Regions from separate parts of the Cellulosimicrobium sp. TH-20 genome, predicted to be linked through region 2. Evidence: predicted binding sites of a transcription regulator. Region 2 holds the regulator's gene; the other holds the start of a gene.
What was found. The regulator Rex, encoded in region 2, represses fermentation and respiration genes when NADH is low (regulators of the CRP and FNR family bind a similar motif). The targets are predictions, from matches to a motif close to CTTGTGAANNNNTTCACAAG.

Region 1 (4,772 bases), 1.9 Mb from region 2:
CGCTCGACCCCGCCCATGTAGGTCCGGTGGACGCCGAGGAACTCGGCGAAGTCCTCCTGGCTCATCCCGCGGCCGACCCGGAGGGTCCGCAGGTTCTCACCCAGCGCGCGCTGCAGATCTCCTTGCACGCGTGCAACCGTCACCCAGCGCTACTCCTCGGTCTACAGACTTATCGGTATCACCCCGTTCTCGAACGACCCCCTCCCCCCGCTCCGCGAGGGGCGCCCGCGCGACGCGTGCTACTCATAGATAGCACACTGAGAGCCCTCCCGTCACACGACGGAGCCCGACGGCGGAAGGGGACTCGCGCCGTCGGGCTCCGGGTTTCGTGGGGCCGGGAAGGGTCAGCCGGCCGCCACGCTCCCGGCAGGCGGGGTCGCCGCCTGCCCGTCCTCGGTGCTCGCACCCTCGTGGGCCGCGAGACGCTCTGCCCGCACGACCTCGCGGCTGCTGCCGCGGTAGGCCGCGACGAGGATGTCGCGCATGTCCTCCAGGACCGGCATCCGCGGGTTCGCCGGGGCGCACTGGTCCTCGAACGACCGGAGCGCGAGGTCGTCCAGGCGGCTCATGAACGCCCGCTCGTCGACGCCCTGCGCGGCGAACGTCGCCTCGATGCCCACCTTGGCGCGCAGCTCCTCGACCGCCCTCGCGTACGACTCGACGCCCTCCTCCGGGGTGGAGGCCGGCAGCCCGAGGTGCTTCGCGATCTCCTGGAACCGCTCCGGGGCCACGTAGCGCTCGTACTTGGGCCAGCTCGTGAGCTTCGTGGGCACCTGGCCGTTGTAGCGGATCACGTGCGACAGGAGCACCGCGTTGGTGCGCCCGTGCACGAGGTGGAAGGTCGAGCCCACGGTGTGCGCCATGGCGTGCACGATGCCGAGCATCGCCGAGCCGAACGCCATGCCCGCGATGGTCGCCGCGTTGTGCATCTTCTCGCGGGCCTTCGGGGCCGCCGCGCCCTGCGTGACCGAGTCCTCGATGTGCTCGAAGACCATCTTGATCGCCTGCAGGCACAGCCCGTCGGTGAAGTCGTTCGCGTAGACGGAGACGAACGCCTCGGTCGCGTGCGTGAGGGCGTCGAAGCCCGAGTCGGCCGCGAGCTTCGCGGGCATGGTGTCCGTGAGCACGGGGTCGACGATGGCGACGGTCGGGGTGAGCGCGTAGTCCGCGAGCGGGTACTTGAAGCCCGTCTCCGGGTCGGTGATGACCGCGAACGGCGTCACCTCCGCGCCGGTGCCCGACGACGTCGGGATGCACACGAGCTTCGCCCTGCCCCCGAGCTCGGGGAACTTGTAGGCGCGCTTGCGCACGTCGAAGAACTTCTCCCGCATGTCGGAGAACTCGATCTCCGGGTGCTCGTACCGCAGCCACATGACCTTGGCGGCGTCCATCGGCGACCCGCCGCCGATCGCGATGATCGTGTCGGGCTCGAAGTCGCGCATCGACTCGGCGCCGCGGTTCACGGTGCCGACGCTCGGCTCCGGCTCGACCGCGTCGATGATCTGGATCGCGACCTTCTCCTCGCGGCGGGCGAGGACGTCGAGCACGCGGTCGACGACGCCGATGCGGCTCATGACCTTGTCGGTGACGATCGTGACGCGGTGCACGTCGCGCATCTGCGCGAGGTACTGGATCGAGTTCGGCTCGAAGTACGTCTTGGCCGGCACCTTGAACCACTGCATGTTGTTGTTGCGCCGCCCGATCCGCTTGACGTTGATGAGGTTGACCGCCGACACGTTGTTCGACACCGAGTTCGCGCCGTAGCTGCCGCAGCCGAGCGTGAGCGACGGGAGCAGCGCGTTGTAGATGTCGCCGATGCCGCCGAGCGACGTCGGGCTGTTCCACAGCACGCGCACGGCCTTCACGCGCGACCCGTACCGCTCGACGAGCGCCTCGTCGGACGTGTGGATCGCGGCCGAGTGGCCCAGGCCGTCGAGCTCGACCATGCGCTCCGCGAGGCGGACGCCGTGCTCGGTGTCGCGGGCCCGCAGGACGGCCAGGACGGGCGTGAGCTTCTCGCGGCTCAGGGGCTCGTCGGGGCCGACGTCGTCGATCTCCGCGAGGATGATCGACGTGTCGTCGGGGACCTCGAACCCGGCCTCGCGCGCGATCCACACCGGCGACTTGCCCACGACCTTCGGGTTGAGCTTCGCCCCGGCGCAGTTCGTGCCGTTCGCCTCGACCCCGAAGATGAGGCGCTCGAGCATCGCCTTCTCGGCGGGCGTCACCCGGTAGGCGTGCAGGCGGGCGAGCTCGCGCATCGCGTCGTCGTAGATCACGTCGTCGAGGATGAGCGCCTGCTCCGAGGCGCACACCATGCCGTTGTCGAACGCCTTCGACATGACCACGTCGTTGATCGCGCGGCCGAGGTCGGCGCTCTTCTCGACGTAGGCGGGGACGTTGCCGGCCCCGACGCCGAGCGCCGGCTTGCCGGCCGAGTAGGCCGCGCGGACCATGCCGTTGCCGCCCGTGGCGAGGATGAGCGCGACGCCGGGGTGGTGCATGAGCGTGCTGGTCGCCTCGATCGACGGGTGCTCGACCCACTGGATGCAGTCGTCGGGCGCGCCGGCCGCGACCGCGGCGTCGCGCACGATGCGGGCCGCCTCGACCGACGAGCGCTGCGCGCTCGGGTGGAACGCGAACACCACGGGGTTGCGCGTCTTGAGCGCGATGAGCGACTTGAAGATCGTGGTCGACGTCGGGTTCGTCACCGGCGTCACGGCGCACACGACGCCGACGGGCTCGGCGATCTCGACGACGCCCGTGAGCTCGTCGCGCCCGATGATGCCGACCGTCTTCAGGTTCGCCATCGAGTTGGGCACGTGCTCGCACGCGAAGATGTTCTTGGTCGCCTTGTCCTCGAAGACGCCGCGCCCGGTCTCGGCGACGGCCATCTGCGCGAGGTGGCCGTGCTGGTGCAGGCCGGCGACGGACGCCTTGAGGACGATCCGGTCGACGTCCTCCTGCGTGAGGCTCATGTACTGGTCGAGCGCCTTGCGGGCCCGCTCGACGAGGACGTCGATCTCGTGCGTCGTGCGGGTGTCCTCGGTGCGGTTCTCGACCTTCGTGCTGGCGCTCTTCGCGCTCATGCGTCCCCTCCGGTGCCCGACCTCGCCGGGCGTCGGCCGCGGGTGTGCCGGGGCCGGGATGCCCCGGCTCCTTCGGCGGTCTCTCTACTTGTGAAGGTTTTCACAAGCCGCGCGTCCCCACAAGGGTCCGGCCCCGATGCGGGCCAAAGGTCCCCGCCTCCTCGTGACCTCCGCACCGCGGCCAGCGCGCCGTAGGGTGGGTGACCATGACCGCCGAGCAGACGACGAGCCCCTCGCCCGCGACCGAGAGCCGCGCCGCGACCGACCGACCGGACGGCACCCCCCACGACCCGTACCTCTGGCTCGAGGACGTCGAGGGCGACGAGGCGCTGGCCTGGGTCCGCGCCCGCAACGCCGAGGTCGCCGACACGCTCGAGACCGCCGACGAGTTCGCCGCGACCGAGCGTGCGATCCGCGAGGTGCTCGACTCCGACGCGAAGATCCCCGAGGTCTCGAAGATCGGCGACCGGTACTACAACTTCTGGCGCGACGCGCAGCACGAGCGCGGCGTCTGGCGGCGCACGACGCTCGAGTCCTACCGCACCGACGACCCGGAGTGGGAGACCGTCCTCGACCTCGACGCGCTCGCCGCGGCCGAGGGCGAGTCGTGGGTCTGGCACGGCGCGAGCGTCCTGCGCCCGACGCCGGAGCAGCTCGCCGCGGGCGAGCCCTGGCGGCACGCGCTCGTCGAGCTCTCCCCCGGCGGCTCCGACGCCGACGTCACGCGCGAGTTCGACCTCGTGGAGAAGCTGTTCGTCGCGCCGCAGGACGGCGGCTTCCACCGCGCCGAGGCCAAGGGCTCGCTCGGCTGGATCGACGCCGACACCGTGTACGTCTTCACCGACTTCGGCGAGGGCACGCTCACGCCGTCCGGGTACCCGCGCGTGGTCAAGCGCTGGACGCGCGGCACCCCGCTCGACGCCGCGGTGACCGTCTACGAGGGCACCGACGAGGACATGTACATCTCCGCCTGGCGCTCGCACACGCCCGGGTTCGAGCGCGACTTCGTGCACCGCTCCAAGGCGTTCTACTCCGACGAGCTCTACCTCGCCGAGCGCACCGGCACGCCCGAGCAGCGCCTGACGAAGATCGACGTGCCCGACTCCGCCGAGGTCGGCGTGCGGCGCGAGTGGCTGCTCGTCGAGCTGCGCGACGACTGGACGGTCGGCGGCGCGACGTACCGCGCCGGGTCGCTCCTCGCGGCCCGGTTCGACGACTTCCTCGCGGGCGACCGCGGCTTCACCGTGCTCTTCGAGCCGACGGCGACGACGTCGCTCGCCGGCGCCACGTGGACGCGCCACCACCTCGTCGTCAACGTGCTCGACGACGTGAAGAACCGGCTGCACGTGCTGACGCCGCCGGACGCCGCCGCGCCCGGGGGCGCCGTCGGGCAGGAGGCCGCGGACGCGCCGTGGGTGCGCTCGGAGATCCCGGGCCTGCCCGCGCTGGGCACGGTCGCCGTCGGGGCGGTCGACCCCGTCGACACCGACGACCTCTGGCTCGTCACGACCGACTACCTCACGCCGACGACGCTCTCGCTCCTGTCGCTCGGCGAGCACCCGGGCGACGCGGGCGCGCCCGAGGTCGTCAAGTCCAACCCCGCGTTCTTCGACGCCGACGGCATGACGGTCGCGCAGCACTTCGCCACGTCCGACGACGGCACCCGCGTGCCGTACTTCGTCG
Region 2 (4,772 bases):
GGCGTGCCCCTGCCCGCGGAGTGGCGCGAGCGCGTGGCGGAGGTCGCCGGGTTCGACGCGCCGCTCGCGTTCGGGCCCGAGGTCGAGGTCCGGCGGTGGAGCAGCGGGTACGACCCGGACGACGACGTCGACCGCGCCGTCGCGGCCACGCGCCGGGCCGTCTTCCCGCTGCTGGGCCTCGACGCGCACTTCGACTGAGACGCCCCGCGACCGGTCGCGTACCGGGGCACGGGCGCGAGCGGGTAGGCTAGGGGGCGGATTTCTCTCGTGTTGGTCGGCTTGCGGCGCCCTCGTGGTCGCCGGGGCCCCGATCAACCGTGGACCACCCGCGGCCGGTCGACCGGTCGCCGACCGACACGCCGCTCGAGCATTGCGAGGACCGTATGGGCTCCGTCATCAAGAAGCGCCGCAAGCGCATGGCCAAGAAGAAGCACCGCAAGCTGCTTCGCAAGACGCGTCACCAGCGTCGCAACAAGAAGTGACGTCGCGCGCGTCCTGACGCGCCGACCCGTCGTCGAGCCCGGTCCCTCCCGAGGGACCGGGCTCGACGCGTCTCCGGGCGCGGCCCGGGCGGGGTCAGAGGCGGGCGATGCGCCGGTCGACGGCGCGGCGCACCGAGCGCAGGACGAGCGCGGCGGCCCAGGCGGCGCCGGCCCAGCTCGCGGTGCGGACGCTGCTGCGGGCGACGCGGCGGCGGCGCCCGCGGAACTCGCGGATGGGCCAGCCGACGTCCTGCGCGTGGCGGCGCAGGCGGGCGTCCGGGTTGATGGGGCACGGGTGCCCCACGGCCTCCATCATCGTGACGTCGTTGAGCGAGTCGCCGTACGCGTACGACGCCTCGAGGTCGATGTCCTCGCGCTCGGCGAGCGCCCGCACCCCGGCAGCCTTCGCGCGGCCGTGCATCATGTCGCCGACGAGCCGTCCCGTGTAGAAGCCGTCCTCGTGCTCCGCGACGGTGCCGAGTGCGCCCGTCGTCCCGAGCCGGCGCGCGATGAGCTCGCCGATCTCGACGGGGGTCGCGGAGACGAGCCACACCTGGTGCCCGGCGGCGAGGTGCTCGTCGAGCAGGCGGCGCGTGCCGGGGTAGATGCGCAGCGACAGGACGGTGTCGTAGACCTCCTCGCCGATCGCGGTGACCTCGGCGACGGAGCGCCCCGCGATGAGCGCGAGCGCGCGCGACCGGATGCGGTCGATCTGCTGCTTGTTCTCGCCGAACACGAGGTACCGGGCCTGGTGCACGGCGAAGCGCACGATGTCGAGCGTCGAGAAGAACTCGCGCTGGTACAGGGCGCGCGCGAGGTGGAACGACGAGGCGCCGCGGATGATCGTGTTGTCGACGTCGAAGAACGCGGCGGTGCGGTGCGGCGGCCCGGGCGCGCGCGCGGGCGCCTCCTCGGGGAGCGTCGGCCGGGAGGTCGGGTCGGGGCCCGGGCCGGGAGACGTCGCCATGCCTCCACTCTAGGCGGTCGGCCTGCCGGGGCCTCGTACCCTGGGAGGCGTGAGCACCTCCGACGCCCCCGCCCCCGTCCTGCTGTTCGGCCGCGCGGGCTGTCACCTGTGCGACGACGCGCGGACGGTCGTCGAGGCCGTGTGCGCCGAGGCGGGCGTCGCGTGGGCGGAGGTCGACCTGGACGCGCCGGGCACGGACCCGGCCCTGCGCGAGCAGTACGGCGAGTACGTGCCGGTCGTCACGGTCGGCGGGGTGCAGCAGGGGTTCTGGCGCGTGGACGCGCGCCGGCTGGCGCGTGCGGTGGCCCGGATTTCGGCGCCGCGCGCGGACCTGGGATGATTCCTCCCGTGGAGCGTGACCGTCGACGAGGACGGTCCCTGGACGACGGAGTGACGGTGGCTGAGCAGGTAGTCGGTGAGGTGACGGCGCCGGGGATCCCGAGCGCGACGGTGGCGCGGCTCCCGTCCTACCTGCGCGCGCTGCGGGACCTCGTGGCGCGGGGCGTCGGGACGACGTCGTCGGTCGAGCTCGCGGAGCTGTCCGGCGTGGGCCCGGCCCAGCTGCGCAAGGACCTGTCGTTCCTCGGCTCGTTCGGCACGCGCGGCGTGGGCTACGACGTCGACTCGCTCGCGCAGTACATCACCGAGGCCCTGGGCCTCGTCGACGAGCACCGCATCGCGATCGTCGGGATCGGCAACCTGGGGCACGCGCTCGCGAACTACTCGGGCTACGAGCAGCGCGGCTTCCACGTGGCGGCGCTCCTCGACGCGTCGCCGGACGTCGTCGGGACGCGGGCCGCGGGCCTCGTCGTCGAGCACGTCGACGCGCTCGAGGAGGTCGTGGAGCGCGAGAAGGTGTCGATCGTCGTCCTCGCGACGCCCGCGGCGCACGCGCAGGCGGTCGCGGACCGCGTGGTCGCGGCGGGGGTGCGCGAGATCCTCAACTTCGCGCCGCGTGCGCTCCAGGTCCCGGCGGACGTCGACGTGCGCGGCGTCGACGTCGGCAGCGAGCTGCAGATCCTCGCGTTCCACTCGCAGGCCCGCGCCCTCGCGGCGTCGCAGGAGCGCTGAGCGGCCCCGGCGTCCGGACCCGGGGACGACGAAGGGCCGCGTGCCGGTGCACGCGGCCCCTCGGGGCGGCTCCCCTGCCGGAGGGTGCCGGTCTCGCCCGGGACGTGCCCGGGACGACGGTCAGGCCTGCTTGATGGCCGAGACGTCGAGCGCGATCTTGATCTTGTCGCCGACGAGCACCCCGCCGGTCTCGAGCGCGGCGTTCCAGGTGAGGCCGAACTCCTTGCGCGAGATCTCGGTGGTCGCCTCGAAGCCGGCGCGCGGGTTGCCGAACGGGTCGGTCGCGGTGCCCGCGAACTCCGTCTCGAGCTCGACCGGCTTGGTGACGCCGTTGATCGTCAGGTCGCCGGCCACGACGTAGTCGTCGCCGTCGCCCGTGATGCGCGTCGACGTGAACGTCCACGTCGGCTTGTTCTCCGCGTCCCAGAAGTCGGCGCTGCGCAGGTGGTTGTCGCGGTTCTCGTCGCCCGTGCTCACGGACGCGGCGTCGAGCTGGGCGGTCACGGACGTCGACTCGAGGTCGTCGCCGACGGTGATCGTGCCGTCGGTGATCGCGAGGGTGCCGCGGACCTTCGAGATCCCGGCGTGGCGGACGGTGAACGACGCCTGCGAGTGCGACGCGTCGAGGGCGTAGGTACCGGTCGTGAGGCCGGCGGGCAGCGACGAGGCCATGGGTGCTCCTGCGGGTGGTCGGGGTCCGGGCGGACCAAGTGGTTGAACGTTCAACTTCGGAACGAGCGTATCAACAGCACCCCTCGGTCCGTCTATTCCCGTGGGGTGGAACAATGTTCGCGACGCCCCCACGCCCCCGACCGCCCCCGCACCGCCGAGGACCCATGACCCGCAACGACGTCGACACCCCGACGGCGAGCACCGTCCGCACCCCCGCAGCCCCCGCCGCCGAGCCGCGCTGGCTCGACGCGGAGCAGCAGCGCCTGTGGCGCGCGTACCTCGACGGGACCGTGCGCTTCATCGAGGCGCTCGGCCGGGACCACGAGGAACGGTCCGAGGTGTCGCTCAACGAGTACGAGCTGCTCGTGCGTCTCTCCGAGAGCCCCGACCACACCCTGCGCATGTCGGCGCTCGCGGACGGGCTCGCCCGCTCGCGCAGCCGCGTGACGCACACCGTCGCGCGCATGGAGGCGCGCGGACTGGTCCGGCGCTCCGCGAGCTCGGGCGACCGTCGGGGCGTGAACTGCGCGATGACGAGCGAGGGCTACCGCGTGCTCGTCGCGTCGGCGCCCGCCCACGTGGCGGCCGTGCGCCGGTACCTGGTCGACGTGCTCACGCCGGAGCAGTTCCGGGCGCTGGGCGAGGCGATGGCGGCCGTCGCGGAGGCGTGCAAGGCCGACCGCGACGCCTGACCACCCGTCCCGGCCCGTCGCACCGGCTCGCGGTGGCGTGCGCTCGCCCCGAGTGCGGGACACTGGTGGGCATGGTCTCCACCATCGTCCACCTCCTGCGCCACGGCGAGGTCCACAACCCCGACGGCGTCCTCTACGGCCGGATCCCCGGCTACCACCTCTCCGAGCGCGGCCACGAGATGGCCCGCCGCGTCGCCGCGCACCTCGCGGGCGAGCCCGGGCCCGACGGCACGTCGCGCCCCCGCGCCGACCTCACGGTCGTCGTGGCCTCGCCGCTGCAGCGCGCGCAGGAGACCGCGACGCCTGCCGCCGAGGCGTTCGGGCTCGAGCTGGGCACGGACGAGCGGCTCATCGAGGCCGCGAACCACTTCGAGGGCAAGACCTTCGGCGTCGGGGACGGCTCGCTGCGGCACCCGCAGCACTGGCCCTACCTGTGGAACCCGTTCCGCCCCTCGTGGGGCGAGCCGTACGTGGAGCAGGTCGCGCGCATGCGGGCCGCCGTCGCCGACGCGCGGGACAAGGCGGCCGGGCACGAGGCGCTGCTCGTCAGCCACCAGCTCCCGGTGTGGCTCACGCGCCTGAGCTTCGAGAACCGCCGGCTCTGGCACGACCCGCGCAAGCGCGAGTGCTCGCTCGCGTCGCTCACGTCGCTGCACTTCGAGGACGACCGCCTGGTCGGCCTCCACTACACCGAGCCGGTCGCGGACCTCCTCCCGGGCGCGGCGACCGTCTCCGGGGCGTGACGTCGGTCATGTCCAGCGCTGTCGCCACGGCCGTCGCGTCCGAACTGCACGGTTCGGGCGTGGCGGAGGTCACGTCTCTCAGGTCCCGTTCAGGAAGCGCGGGCAGGGTGCGTCCCGTGATGCCGTCGTGACCGCCGACTCGCGC

Region 1: the regulator Rex is predicted to act here: its motif matches at 3,177-3,196, upstream of adhE (bifunctional acetaldehyde-CoA/alcohol dehydrogenase).

What each region holds. Positions count from the first base shown of each region.
Region 1 is NZ_CP020857.1:2,157,697-2,162,468, reverse strand. It holds gene B8281_RS09530 (helix-turn-helix domain-containing protein) at 1-128, opposite strand, end outside; gene adhE (bifunctional acetaldehyde-CoA/alcohol dehydrogenase) at 345-3,089, opposite strand; gene B8281_RS09520 (prolyl oligopeptidase family protein) at 3,296-4,772, shown strand, end outside.
Region 2 is NZ_CP020857.1:4,076,158-4,080,929, reverse strand. It holds gene B8281_RS18245 (acetoin utilization protein AcuC) at 1-198, shown strand, start outside; gene B8281_RS18240 (30S ribosomal protein bS22) at 384-482, shown strand; gene B8281_RS18235 (HAD family phosphatase) at 577-1,449, opposite strand; gene B8281_RS18230 (glutaredoxin family protein) at 1,499-1,789, shown strand; gene B8281_RS18225 (redox-sensing transcriptional repressor Rex) at 1,846-2,520, shown strand; gene B8281_RS18220 (YceI family protein) at 2,641-3,192, opposite strand; gene B8281_RS18215 (MarR family winged helix-turn-helix transcriptional regulator) at 3,357-3,884, shown strand; gene B8281_RS18210 (histidine phosphatase family protein) at 3,956-4,627, shown strand.